Linked DNA regions of Leptothrix cholodnii SP-6. The protein of the gene in region 1 interacts with the protein of each later gene in a pairwise test. Links are inferred from orthologs where the notes say so. Each region holds a gene or a part of one and is shown on either strand. Other genes may lie near its edges. The genes, in order: LCHO_RS02600 and LCHO_RS19830.

Evidence for each region.
Region 2: the proteins of LCHO_RS02600 (region 1) and LCHO_RS19830 interact in binary tests that used the Escherichia coli proteins (3 or more experiments, as listed by UniProt). The link is inferred for Leptothrix cholodnii SP-6 from one-to-one orthologs.

Annotation. Positions count from the first base shown.
Region 1 is NC_010524.1:558,353-561,659, reverse strand. The notes cover bases 309-3,307. They hold LCHO_RS02600 (peptidoglycan D,D-transpeptidase FtsI family protein), read right to left. Parts: upstream 2,731-3,307; coding sequence 886-2,730; downstream 309-885. Other genes in these bases: rsmH (16S rRNA (cytosine(1402)-N(4))-methyltransferase RsmH), read right to left, coding at 3,035-3,307; ftsL (cell division protein FtsL), read right to left, coding at 2,730-3,038; LCHO_RS02605 (UDP-N-acetylmuramoyl-L-alanyl-D-glutamate--2,6-diaminopimelate ligase), read right to left, coding at 309-886. Also shown: more of LCHO_RS02605, read right to left, coding at 1-308. UniProt on the Escherichia coli protein: Essential cell division protein that catalyzes cross-linking of the peptidoglycan cell wall at the division septum. Required for localization of FtsN.
Region 2 is NC_010524.1:4,468,540-4,471,609, forward strand. The notes cover bases 84-2,845. They hold LCHO_RS19830 (transglycosylase domain-containing protein), read left to right. Parts: upstream 84-943; coding sequence 944-1,747; downstream 1,748-2,845. Other genes in these bases: LCHO_RS19825 (energy transducer TonB), read left to right, coding at 84-918; LCHO_RS19835 (hypothetical protein), read left to right, coding at 1,792-2,418; LCHO_RS19840 (TlpA family protein disulfide reductase), read left to right, coding at 2,415-2,845. Outside these bases: LCHO_RS19820 (ribonuclease catalytic domain-containing protein), read left to right, coding at 1-13; more of LCHO_RS19825, read left to right, coding at 28-83; more of LCHO_RS19840, read left to right, coding at 2,846-3,002. UniProt on the Escherichia coli protein: Peptidoglycan polymerase that catalyzes glycan chain elongation from lipid-linked precursors. May play a role in peptidoglycan assembly during cell division in collaboration with other cell division proteins.

The DNA.
Region 1 (3,307 bases):
CGCCCTCGTGCAGCGTGAAGGCCAGGCCGCCGTCGACGTAATGCAGGCCGGTCGCACGCAGGCGCGCATCGCGATGCAGCGCGTAGGTCCAGAGGTCGAGATCGCCACGCGCGGCCAGTTCGTCGGCCAGCACGGCGCCCTGCGCGTCGTCGACGTTAATGGCGGCAGCCTGCAGGCCCGGCCAGTCGAACAGCGCGCGCTTGGCCAGCCAGTAGGCCACCATGTCGCCGTGGTAGTCGAGGTGGTCGGGCGTGAAGTTGGTGTAGAGCGCGACCCGGATCGGCGCCGCGTCGAGCCGGTGTTCGACGATGCCGATCGACGAGGCCTCGATCGCGCAGGCGGCGAAACCGGCGTCGGCGAAATCGCGCAGGCTGCGGTGCAGCGTCAGCGGATCGGGCGTGGTCAGGCCGGTGGCGTGCACCTGAGCGTCGGGATGGACGCGGCTGGGCGGCTCGCCCACGCCCAGCGTGCCGATCACGCCGCAGCGCTGGCCGGCCAGGCTCAGCGCCTGCGCGGTCCACCAGGCGGTCGAGGTCTTGCCGTTGGTGCCACTGGTGGCGATCAGCGCCAGGCGCCGGCCGGGCTCGCCGTACCAGCGGTGCGCCAGCTCGCCGGTGGCGGCCTTCAGACCCGGCAGCGCGGCGATGCGCTCGTCATCGAAACCGAAGGCCGCGGCGCCGTCGGCCTCGATCAGGCAGGCCGCGGCGCCGGCCGCCAGCGCCGCGCCGACGTAGGCGCGGCCATCGGCGGCATGACCCGGCCAGGCGATGAAGGCCTCGCCGGCGCGCACGCTGCGGCTGTCGGTGCGCAGCTCGGCGGCGTCGCCGAGCCGCGCCCGCAGCCACGCCAGCGCGGCATCGACGTCGGGCAGCTGATGCAGCGCCATCAGAACGACTCCTCTTCGGCCTTGACCGCCTGGGCGCGCGCGACGATCTGCGGCTGCACCTCCAGGTCGGGCGGCACGCCGAGCATGCGCAGCGACTGCTGCACCACCTGGCTGAACACCGGCGCGGCCACGTCGCCACCGAAATAGCGGCCGTTGCCGGGCTCGTCGACCATCACCGCCACCACGATGCGCGGGTTGCTCACCGGCGCGATGCCGACGAACCAGGCGCGGTACTTGTTGCTGACGTAGCTGCCACCCTCCTGCTTGTGGGCGGTGCCGGTCTTGCCGCCGACCGAATAGCCGATCGCCTGCGCCTTCGGGGCGGTGCCGCCGGGGGCGGCGGCCATGTTGAGCATGTGGCGCACCGAACGTGCCACCTCGGGGCTGAAGACCTGGACGCCAGCAGCCGGCACCTCGTTCTTGAGCATCGTCACCGGCATCAGCTGACCGTCGCGGGCGAACACCGTGTAGGCGCGCGCCAGCTGCAGCAGCGACACCGACAGGCCGTAGCCGTAGCTCATGGTCGCCTGCTCGACCGGCCGCCAGCTCTTGTACGGCCGCAGGCGGCCCGAGGCCAGGCCCGGGAACGCCAGCTGCGGTTTCTGGCCGATGCCCACCGAGCTGAACATCTCCCACATCTCGCGCGGCTCCATCTGCATCGCCATCTTGACGGTGCCGACGTTGCTCGACTTCTGGATCACCTGCTCGACCGACAGCAGGCCGTGCGGATGCGAGTCGGAGATGGTCGCGCTGCCGAAGTGGATGCGTCCGGGCGCCGTCTGGATCACGGTGTCGGGCGTGACCCGGCCGGTCTGCAAGGCGAGCGCGGCGATGAACGGTTTCATCGTCGAGCCGGGCTCGAAGGTGTCGGTGACGGCGCGGTTGCGCAGCTGCGCGCCGCTGAGCCCCTGGCGCTCGCCGGGCACGTAGCTCGGGTAGTTGGCCAGCGCCAGCACCTCGCCGGTCAGCACGTCGAGCACGACCACGCTGCCGGCCTTGGCGTTGTGCTCGAGCACGGCATCGCGCACCCGCTGGTAGGCGAAGAACTGCACCTTGGAGTCGAGCGCCAGCGCCAGATCGCTGCCGTCGACCGGCTCGCGGCTCTCGCCGATGTCCTCGACGATGCGGCCGAGCCGGTCGCGCACCACGCTGCGGCTGCCGGCGCGGCCTTCGAGCTCTTTCTGGAACGCCAGCTCGATGCCTTCCTGGCCGCGCTCTTCGAGGTTGGTGAAACCGACCACATGTGCCGCCGACTCGCCTTCCGGATACTGGCGGCGGAACTCGCGCTGCTGGTGCAGGCCCTTGATGCCCAGCGCCTTGACCTGCGCCGCGACGGACTCGTCGACCTGGCGGCGCAGCCAGACGAAATTCGGGTTGTCGGCCAGGCGCGTGGCCAGCTCGCGCGAGGTCATGCCCAGCAGGCGCAGCAGCGCCTGCTGCTGCTTCGCATCGGGCCTGAAATCCTTCGGGATCGCCCAGATCGACGGCGCCGGCACGCTGGCGGCCAGGATCTGGCCGTGGCGATCGGTGATGCGGCCGCGGCTGGCCGGCAGCTCGAAGGTGCGCGCGTAGCGGCTCTCGCCCTGCTTCTGATAGAACTCGGTGCCGATCACCTGGATGTAGACCGCACGCCCCAGCAGCACCAGAAAACCCACGCCGACGCCGAGCACGACCAGGCGCGCGCGCCACAGCGGCGTCTTGGCCGCCAGCAGCGGGCTGCTGGCGTACTGCAGGTGGCCGGAGCCGAGCGACGTGTTGCGGCGCACGGCCGTCTGCTGCCGCGGCGAGCGCCGGGCGGTGTTGGCCGGCGCACGGCCGGGCCACAGGCGCGACAGCCACTTCATCACGGCGTGCCTCCGGACAGCGCCGCGGCGGGTGCGCCGGCGATCAGCGGATCGGTGACGTACTGGGTGACGGCCGGTGTCGCCACGCGCATCTGCAGCTGCTCGCGCGCGACCCGCTCGACCCGCAGGCTGGTGGCCTGCGCGCGACGCTCGACCGTCAGTCGCTCGGCCTCGATCTCGAGCTGGCGCGCCATGTTGCGTTCGCGCTCGAGGGCGACGAACAGCTGGCGCGAGTGGTAGGCGGTCTGCACCAGGTAGACCGCGCTCACCAGCAGCGCGACCAGCAGCAGGACGTTGAGCCGCATCATGCGTAGCGCCCCACCACCACCGGCAGCGGCACGTCGGTGCGCTCGGCCACCCGCAGGATCGCCGAACGGGCGCGCGGATTGGCCGCCACCTCGGCCTCGCCGGGCTTGATGCGGGCCACCGCCCGCATCAGCAGCGGCGCCGGCGTGGCGTAAGGCATGCGGCGGTCGTAGACCTCGCGCGCATGGCGGGCGATGAAGGTCTTGACGATGCGGTCCTCGAGCGAATGGAAGGCGATCACCGCCAGCCGCCCGCCCGGCGCCAGCCGCGC
Region 2 (3,070 bases), 3.9 Mb from region 1 along the record:
CGCCCAAGGCTGAGCACGGGGCGTGACGTGAACGCGAAATCCGTCCTGCAACGCCTGCGGCAACTGTCGACCCTGCAGGTGGCGCTGCTGGTCAGCCTGGCCGTGCACGCGGCCTTGCTGACGGTGCGCTTCGTCGACCCCGAAGGTTTGCGGCGCATCCTCGAAGACACGCCGCTGGAGGTGGTGCTGGTCAATTCCAGCAGCGCCACCGCGCCGCCCAACGCGCAGGTCATCGCCCAGCGCAACCTGGCCGGCGGCGGCGATGCGGCACAGGGCCGGGCGACCTCGCCGCTGCCGCCGATGCCGACCACCCAGGCCGGCGATTCGTTCGAGGACACCCGCCAGCAGATCGCGCAGCTGCAGGCGCAGCAGATGCTGCTGCTGGCGCAGGTCAAGCGCGAGCTGGCCAGCCTGTCCACGCCCGAGCAGCGCCAGAGCGGCAACCCGACGCTGCGTCCGGCCGAGGAGCAGCGCCGCCGCCAGCTGCTGGCCCTGCTGGCGCAGATCGAGAAACGCATCCAGCAGGAAAACGCCCGGCCGCGCCGGCGCTTCGTCAGCCCGGCCGCGCGCGAGGGCGTGCACGCGCTCTATTACGACAGCCTGCGCCAGCGCGTCGAGGACGTCGGCACCCGCAACTTCCCGGAGGTCAACGGCCGCAAGCTCTACGGCGAACTGACGATGCTGGTGGCAGTGGGCGGCAGCGGCGAGGTGGTCGAGGCCGACATCGTGCAGTCGTCAGGCAACAAGGTGCTCGACAAGCGCGCCCTGACGATCGTGCGCGGCGCCGCGCCCTACGGCAACTTCACGCCGGCGATGCTGGCGCAGTTCGACCAGCTGGTGTTCGTCTCGCGCTTCCGCTTCACGCGCGACGAGGGCCTGAAGGCGGCCGTCGAGGACGCCACCGGCGCGCGACCCTGAACCTTCTGAAAAGTCCTCCGACGCGATGAAAGTGCTGAAGTCGCACGCGGTGCGCCTGCTCGTGCTGCTGGTGCTCAGCGGCCTGGCGCTGCAGCTGTTCTTCCTGGCGCGCATCACGGCGATGCGCTGGATCGACCCCGAGTCGACCGCCTTCCAGCGCAGCGAGATCTGGCGCCTGGTGAGCGAGCAGCATCAGCTGAGCTGGAGCCAGCGCTGGGTGCCGTACGAGCAGATCGCCGACTCGCTCAAGCGCGCCGTGATCGCCAGCGAGGACGCCGGTTTCGTCGATCACAGCGGCGTCGAATGGGACGCGATCGAGAAGGCCTGGACACGCAACCAGCAGGCCGAGGCGCGCGCCGAGAAGCTCAACGAGGCGCGCCTGCGCCGCGAGGAACAGGCGGCGGCGCGCCGCAAGTCCGAGGCGGCCGCCAGCGCGCGCTCGCCCCGGCTCGTGCAGCCCAAGGTGGTCGGCGGCTCGACCATCAGCCAGCAACTGGCCAAGAACCTGTTCCTGTCGGGCGAGCGCACCACGCTGCGCAAGGGCCAGGAGCTGCTGATCACGCTGATGCTGGAGACGGCGCTGCCGAAGGCGCGCATCCTCGAGATCTACCTGAACAACGTCGAATGGGGCGAGGGGCTGTTCGGCGCGCAGGCGGCGGCGCGGCACTACTTCCACATCGACGCCGCCCGGCTCGGCGCCTACCAGGCCGCGCGCCTGGCGGTGATGCTGCCGGCGCCCAAGCGCTTCGAGAAGCGACCCGATTCGGCCTACGTGCTGGGTCGATCGTCGACCGTCGCGGCGCGCATGGGGGCGGTCGAGCTGCCCTGACCGGCCGTCTGCGCGCCGGCGACGGGCTGCCTAGAATCCTGCTCATGACATCCGAGCTGACCCTGGAAATCGCTGCCGTGGCCGCCGGCCTGGTGGTCGACGAGGGTCTCGAATACGGCCCGGCCAAGCGCCGCGCCGCGCAGCAGGTCGGGCGGCGCACCACCCGCGCCGCCGATCTGCCCGACAACGAGACGCTCGAGGACGCCGTGCGCGAGCACATCGCGCTGTTCTGCGCCGACACCCAGCCCGCCGAACTCGCCGCGCTGCGCCAGGTGGCGGCGCTGTGGATGGCGCGCCTGGCGGCGTTTCGTCCGCACCTGTGCGGCGCGGTCTGGCGCGGCACCGCCACCCGGCTGTCGGTGGTGCACCTCGAACTGTTCTGCAACGACAGCAAGGAGGCCGAGATCGCCTTGCTCGATCGGCAGGTCGATTTCGACATCGGCAGCGTGACGGGGCCGCGTGGCCGCCCGATCGACGTGCTGGTGATCGACCACCCGTGCCGCGAGCTGGGCGAGTCGGTCAACGTGCAGCTGACGGTGCTCGACCACGACGACCTGCGCGGCGCCCTCAAACCCGATGCCCGCGGCCGCAGCCAGCGTGGCGATCTGGCCGCGCTGCAGCGGCTGATGCAACACTCCGCCCAGACGCGGACACCCGAAAGCGCTCCATGAACCGTCGCAAGCTCACCCTCGGCGTCGTCGCCGGCACCGCCCTGGCCGCGGGGATCGGCTGGTCGCTGCGCCGCGGTGCCGGCACGCCGCCGGCCACCCCCGACACCGCCAACCCGAGCGCAGCCCGGGCCCCGGCCGGCGCCGATGCGGCATCGGCCGGCGCCGCACCCGATCTGTGGAGCCTGCGCTTCGATCGCCCCGAGGGCGGCGAGGTGGTGATGGCGAGCCTGCGCGGCAAGCCCCTGCTGATCAACTTCTGGGCCACCTGGTGCCCGCCCTGCGTGCGCGAGATGCCGCTGCTCGACAGCCATGCACGCGAGTTCGGCCCACGCGGCCTTCAGGTGCTGGGCCTGGCGGTGGACGGGCCGTCGCCGGTGCGCGAGTTCCTGCTCAAGACGCCGGTCAGCTTTCCGATCGGCTTGACCGGTTTTGCCGGCACCGAGCTGGCGCGCTCGCTCGGCAACACGACCGGCGGTCTGCCGTTCACGGTGCTGTTCGACAGCGCCGGCACCGCCGTGCAACAGAAGCTGGGCGAGACCCATCTGGCCGAGCTGCAGGGCTGGGCCAAGTCGGTCGGGCTCTGATCGGCGGCCCCCGCTTCGCGCGGTGGGCTGCAAACCACGAGCCTGTCAAGGGTCTTCGTGAGCTCAAA